2 regions of the Thauera sinica genome follow, and region 2 is predicted to be linked to the other one. Evidence: riboswitches for the same ligand, from Rfam matches in the RefSeq annotation. Region 2 holds a riboswitch; the other holds the start of a gene.
What was found. A riboswitch is a leader RNA that binds a small molecule or an ion and turns the genes downstream of it on or off. The one in region 2 is predicted to bind cobalamin.

Region 1 (3,204 bases), 1.8 Mb from region 2:
CGGCCACGTCCCACACCGTGTAGCCCGCGTAGCCGACCTGGGTGCCGGAGCTGTTGACCCAGTCCAGGTCCTTGCTGCGGCCGACGTAGCGCCCACCCACGCGCGCGCTCCAGGCGCCGTGGTCGACATCCAGCGCCAGGTGCGCGTTCTGGCGCGCGACCTTGTTCAGGTCCACCCAGTCCGAGCCGATTTCCTGGCGTGCGGCGAACATGTGGGTGAGCCCCGCCGTCAGGCCGAGGCCGGGGCGGATCTGCCAGCGGCCTTCCAGTTCGAGGCCGCGCATGCGCGCGCGGTTGGCGTTGATGTAGGTGAACAGCGTGGTATCGGCGTCGATCGCGGTGCCGCCGTCGCGCGTGATCTTGTCCTTGACGCGGGTGTCGAACACCGTCGCATCGAGGTACAGCCCGTTGCCCGACCATTCCAGGCCGAGGTCGACGGTCACGCTCGATTCTGGCTTCAGGTTCGCGTTGCCGCGCGTGATCTCGGTCTTGCCCTGCCAGTTGATGCTGGTGGCCTCGCCGGTGAACTCCGCCGCGGTCGGCGGCACGAAGGCGCGTCCGGCGGTGCCGTGCACGCGGAAGCCGGCGCCGAGCAGGTGCTTGAAGCCGATGCTCGGGTTGACGGTGTCGAAGTCCGACGTGGTCGGCGTGAAGTTGGTCTTCAGCGGCGTGCCCAGCGTCTTCACGCGGATGTCGTCGCGGCGGATGCCGGCGTTGACGGTGGTGTCGCCGCCGTTGAAGGTCCAGGTGTTCTCGACGTATATGCCCGTTGCTTCGCGTTCGTTGTCGGCCGAGTACGGGGCGTTGCGCGCGCCGGTGACGTAGAGGTCCCAGCTCTTGCCGGTGACCTTGGCGCGTTCGTGGTCGATCCCCCACACCAGCCGGGCGTCCTGCGCCCATTCCCACTGGTGCTGCAATTGCCAGCCCTGCCATTCGGTCTCTTCGGCGAAGCTGCTGCGCGGCAGCAGGGCCGGGTTGTACCAGGGCGAGCCGTGGGCGACGTATTCGCTGTATTCGCGGCCGGAGAACACGGTGGCCGACAGGCGGTGCGCGCCGATGCGGCCGGACAGGCGCAGGTCGAGGCCGTCGTGGTCCATGTCCTTCGTGGTGCGCGCCGGATCGGCGTAAGCGACGTCGTCGGGCGTGCCGATGTCGCGGCCGCGGTAGGTGTTGAAGCTGGCATTGACGCGCCAGTCGGCGTTCAGGTCCAGCCCCAGGCGCAGGGCGTGGAACTGCTGCTCGTAGGCGCTGGTGGGCAGTTCGTGGCCCTTGCCGGTCTTGTAGTCGTCCTGGTCGAACCACGAGCCGCTGTAGTCGAAGTCGAAGGCTTCGCCCAGCTTGCCGCCGAGGTGGCCCTTGAGTTCGCGCAGGTCGAAGCTGCCGGCGGCGACTTCGGCGGAGCCGGTGAGCGGGCCGCGGCTTTCGCGGGTGATGACGTTGACCACGCCGCCCATCGCCGACGAGCCGTACAGCGCCGAGGCCGGGCCCTTGAGCACTTCGATGTGCTCGACCCGGTTCATGTCGACGATGCTGAGGTTGGTGCTCATCGCCGGGCGGCCGTCGATCAGCAGCAGCGAGCGCTTGTTGATGCCGGAGAACTCCGGCGTGAAGCCGCGGATGCCGATGCCCGACAGGTTGCCCGGGTACTGGATCACGTCGAGGCCGGCGTTCTTCTTCAGCACGTCGGTCAGTTCGCGCGATGGCGTGCGCTCGATGTCCTCGCGGTCGATCACCAGCACGCGCTGCGGCGTTTCCTCCAGCGGCGCCTCGGCGCGCTGGGCGGTGACGACGACGGTCGACAGCACTGTCGCGTCGCCGGCGGACTGCGCGGCGGCGTGCAGGGGAAAGGCCGCGAGCAGTGCGGCGGCGAGGGGGAGGCGGGTGGAACGGGGGCGAGGCTTCACGGAACGGCTCCAGTCAGGTGAGACCGGCCGGGCGTCCGGAGCCTTGCGATGCGGCGGCCCGTGCCGTCGTCCGCTGCGCCTGGCGCCGTCCGCATCCCCGCGGCCGGTCAGTAAGAAGCGCGCCGCCGTCCACATCCTTGCGGTGGACGGAGCGCGCCAACGGCCGGCAGGCCGGTCTCCGGGCTCGCAAGTCTTGACGGACCGCCTTCCCATACCGTGCGCAGCGCCGTGCCGGCGCCACGCGGTCGATACAGTGGCGGATGTGGTCCGTCCGCACTTGCCTACCGTTGCGGGGGCAGCCAGGACATTGCGCGCCGCGGCGTGGCGGCGCGCGCATCCTGTTCCCGTTTCACCTCCGTCCCGGTTGGGAACGGGGGCACCTGCCGGATGATTCCCGGTCGATCCCGCGTTGCCGCGGGCTGGCGGATGGCGGCGGACCGGGGACGCCGCCATCCGTTGCGGGCGGCTCAGGCCGTGCCCGCGCTTTCTCGCATCGGGTGTTCCTCCAGGATGGTCGGCAGGGACTGCAAGGGAGAGTGGGCACGGCCAGGCGCCGTCCGTTCCCGACGCCCGGCCGCCGTCCGCGCGCAGGACGTCGCACCCGCGGTCGGGCGGGCGTTTGCCGGAGCGAACGGAACGGTGGGCGAAGTGGCGGCAGGCATCATGGCGTCAGATCAGGGGCTCCCCGCCCGTGCAGTCGAGACGATGTGCATGGCAGGTCTCCTGGCTCACGGGTCTTCGCCTGGCGCCAGCCTTCCCGGATGATTTCCAGTGGCGTGGAGGGCGCAAGGCTCGCCGATTACAGTTGCGGGGGCAGCGCCGGATTTCGCGCATGGGCGCGGCACCGGCTTCCCTTTTCATGCCTGCCGACGTCGGCAGGCAACCATGACAGCGGTGCAGGTTAGCGTTCGTGTCAAAGTGTGTCAAACGCTGCGGCGGCGGCGTGGGCGAACGGCGGCGGCGCATGCCAGTGCAGCACGCCGTCGGCGAAATCGTAGTCGGCGATGCGTGCCAGCGGTCCGCCGATGTCGGCCGCGGCGTAGCCCAGCAGGCCGATGTGCCCGATGCGCAGGCGCAGCGGCGCCCCGGCGGCGAAGGCGTCGAGCCGCGGCCGCACGCCGGCCATCGGCCAGGCGTCGGCGTAGAGCCCCACCGTCACGTGCGGCACGTATTCCCCGTCCGGATGGTTGTGATCGCCGGCCGCGAAACAGGCGCGCAGCGCGGCGATGCGTCCGCCAGCATCGCCTACGGCGAGATAGGGCGCGGAAGCGAAGCTGGCGAGGGCGCCGATCTCGATGTCG
Region 2 (3,204 bases):
CTGGCCGGCGGCGACGAGCGCACCTTCATGAAGCTGCTGGTCGACAAGGCCAGCGACCGCGTCGTGGGCGTGCATATGGTGGGTCCCGATGCCGGCGAGATCATCCAGGGCATCGCCATCGCGCTGAAGGCAGGCGCGACGAAGCAGGTCTTCGACGCCACGATCGGCGTCCATCCGACGGCGGCGGAAGAGTTCGTCACGATGCGCGAGCCCGCGCGATAAGCTGCCCGCCGCGACGGGGAATTCCGGCCGCCTGCCCGGGGCGAATCCCCGATCCGACGGCCTGAGCGGCGCTCCCCGCTCAGCCGCCCTTCAGCTTCAGCGGCAGCCCGGCGGCGACGAAGGTCACCGTGCCGGCGAGCGCGGCCAGTTGCTGGTTGAGCCGGCCGGCCTCGTCGCGGAACAGGCGGCCGAGCGGCGTTTCCGGCACCAGGCCGAGGCCGACTTCGTTGGCGACCAGCAGGATGGTGCCGGGCAGCGCGGGCAGCGCGGCGAGCAGGGCGTCGCGCTCGGCGCGCAGTCGGGGCAACGCGTCGGCATCGGCGCCGGGCGGCAGGTCTTCGGCGCCGGCGAGGAGGTTGGCGAGCCACAGCGTCAGGCAATCGACGAGCAGGCAGCGGCCGGGCGCGGCCTCGCGCCGCAGGGCGTCGGCGAGCGCGCGCGGGGCTTCCACGGTGCGCCAGGCCGACGGGCGGTCGGCGCGGTGGCGGCGGATGCGCTCCGCCATCTCGGCGTCGAGCGCCTCGGCGGTGGCGATGACCGTGACGGCCAGCCCCGAATCCGCGGCGCGCCGTTCGGCGTGCCGGCTCTTTCCCGAGCGCGCGCCGCCGAGGATGAGTTCGAGCGTCATTGGGGCGTGGCGTTCCTGCGCTGCAAACCGGGGGCGGAAAAGGTATCATCCGCGCCGCTGCCCCGGAAGGGGCGCTGCGTTCGAGGTGCCCGACGGCGGTCCGCGCCCTAGGGGTAAACGGGAAACAGGTGCGCGGCGCGACGGACCCGAAGGTTCGCCCCGCAATGCCTGTGCTGCCCCCGCAACGGTAAGCGAGTTCAAGGCGCATCACTCTGCCACTGGGCTTCTGCCCGGGAAGGCGATGCGCCGCGTGTGGCGGGTTTCGCGGAGAAACCCGGCCGCCTCGGCTCGCGAGCCCGGATACCGGCCCGTGCGCGTTGGAGGAGGTGCCGCGGGGTGGCGGCGGCGGGTCGTTCCCTGCGCTCATGCCTGCCCCGTTCGCGGCGCGTCCATGTGCGGTTTGCCGGGGACTGCGGGGACGCGGGCCGCGGCGCGGGGAGTCCCCATCCATGAGCATCCGCCTTTCGGCCGCGGCAGTCGCGGCCTGTGCAGCCTTGCCGTCGGCCTTGGCGATCGCCGCCGGCGAACACCAGTTCGAACCGGTCATCGTGTCCGCCACCCGCATCGACGTGACCGACGTCGATGCCACCTACGCCTCCGAAGTGCATACGCGCAAGGACATCGAGCGTTCCGGCGCGACCACGCTGGTCGACTACCTGTCGCGCCAGACCTCGGTCCAGGTCGTGCCCAGCTTCGGCAACCGCTTCACGCCCAGCCTCAACATGCGCGGCTACGGCCTCACCAGCGGTTTCCAGAACGTGATGATCACCGTCGACGGCCGCCGGCTGAACAACATCGATTCGGTGCCGCAACTCCTGGGCGGCATCGCGCTGGCCGACGTGGACCGCATCGAGATCACCAAGGGCAGCGGCTCGGTGCTGTACGGCGACGGCGCCACCGCCGGCTCGATCCAGATCTACACCCGGCCGCACGACGGCGCCCGCATCGAGGCGTATGGCGGCAGCCACGGCGCGCTCGGCGGCACGGTCGCGGCCGGCCTCGTGCGCGAGCGCTTCTCGCTGTCGGCGACGGCCGATCACGGCGAAACCGACGGCTACTCCGACAAGGACCCGTCCGGCCATCGGGACGCCTCGAAGGCCGACACCTGGCACGTGGCCGCCGGCGGCAATCCGGTGGATGGCCTGAAGCTCACCGCCGACGCGGGCCGGACCCGCATCGACACGCGCTACCCCGGCCCGCTGGACCTGGCGCGGTTCGAGGACGATCCGGCGCAGAACGACGGCAGCCTCTACACTCACCAGCGCTTCGACAGCGCCTACTGGAGCGTCGGCGCCGAGTACCGGCTGACCGATGCGTGGCGGCTGTCCGCGCGCCACCAGACCGAGGACAAGACGTCCGAGTTTCTCGGCGCATTCTCGAGCACCCTGGACTACACCTACGATTCGGACGAACTGGCGCTGCAGTACCTCGGCGACCGCCTGTCCGTCACCGCGGGCGTGCAATCCTTCGACGGCGAGCGCAAGGGCGCGAGCGAGAAGACTTCCAAGCGCAACCTCGGCTGGTTCGTGCAGGGCCAGTACGCCTTCGACCGCCTCACGCTGTCGGCCGGCGCGCGGCGCGAGCGGGTCGAATACGGACACCGCCCGGATGCCGGCGCGCGCCTGAAGGACGACGAGCGCTTCAACTCGTGGGACGTCGGCTTCAACTACCGCATCGATCCGGCGCTGACGGTGTTCGGCAACTACAACGACGCCTTCCAGGCGCCCGACATCGACCGCTTCTTCGTCTGCAACGCCTTCGACGCCGACTTCACCTGCGTCGGCACCGCCTTCAACGCCTTCATCGAGCCCATGCACGCCCGCACGGTCACGCTCGGCCTCAACCACGTGCTGCCCGCCAACCGCCTGAAGCTCGCGGTGTTCCATGCCAGGCTCAAGGACGAGATCTACTTCGACCCGGTCAGCTTCGCGAACACGAACTTCGACCGTTCGCACAAGTACGGCATCGAACTGCAGGACACCTGGCAGATCTCCCCCGCGCTGACGGGCTCGCTGAACTACGCGTGGACGCGGGCGATCATCGATCGCGACGGCAGCGGCGCCTTCGACGGCAAGGAATTGCCCGCCGCGCCGAAGCACAACCTGGTGCTGGGCTTCGCCGTCAAGGTGAGCGAGGCCGGCACGCTGAACCTGTCGCACACCTGGCGCAGCAAGGCGTGGGCCGACGGCGACTTCGCCAACGGGGCGCCGAGGCAGCGGGAATACCAGTCCACCGACCTCGCCTACCGCCACCGGGTGACGAAGGACGTGGAACTCTACGGCGCGGTGAGCAACCTGTTCGCGCACGAGAACGGCGTCTGGGTCGAGAGCGCTTTCCGGCCGCCGGTGGTGGTC

Region 1: linked by a shared signal. The riboswitch ahead of CCZ27_RS07575 (TonB-dependent receptor) and the one ahead of CCZ27_RS22075 (TonB-dependent receptor) in region 2 are both predicted to bind cobalamin.

The regions. Positions count from the first base shown of each region.
Region 1 is NZ_CP023439.1:1,729,456-1,732,659, forward strand. It holds gene CCZ27_RS07575 (TonB-dependent receptor) at 1-1,903, opposite strand, end outside; cobalamin riboswitch at 2,056-2,302, opposite strand; cobalamin riboswitch at 2,600-2,806, opposite strand; gene CCZ27_RS07580 (2'-5' RNA ligase family protein) at 2,817-3,204, opposite strand, start outside.
Region 2 is NZ_CP023439.1:5,051,903-5,055,106, forward strand. It holds gene gorA (glutathione-disulfide reductase) at 1-222, shown strand, start outside; gene cobU (bifunctional adenosylcobinamide kinase/adenosylcobinamide-phosphate guanylyltransferase) at 302-850, opposite strand; cobalamin riboswitch at 930-1,176, shown strand; gene CCZ27_RS22075 (TonB-dependent receptor) at 1,300-3,204, shown strand, end outside.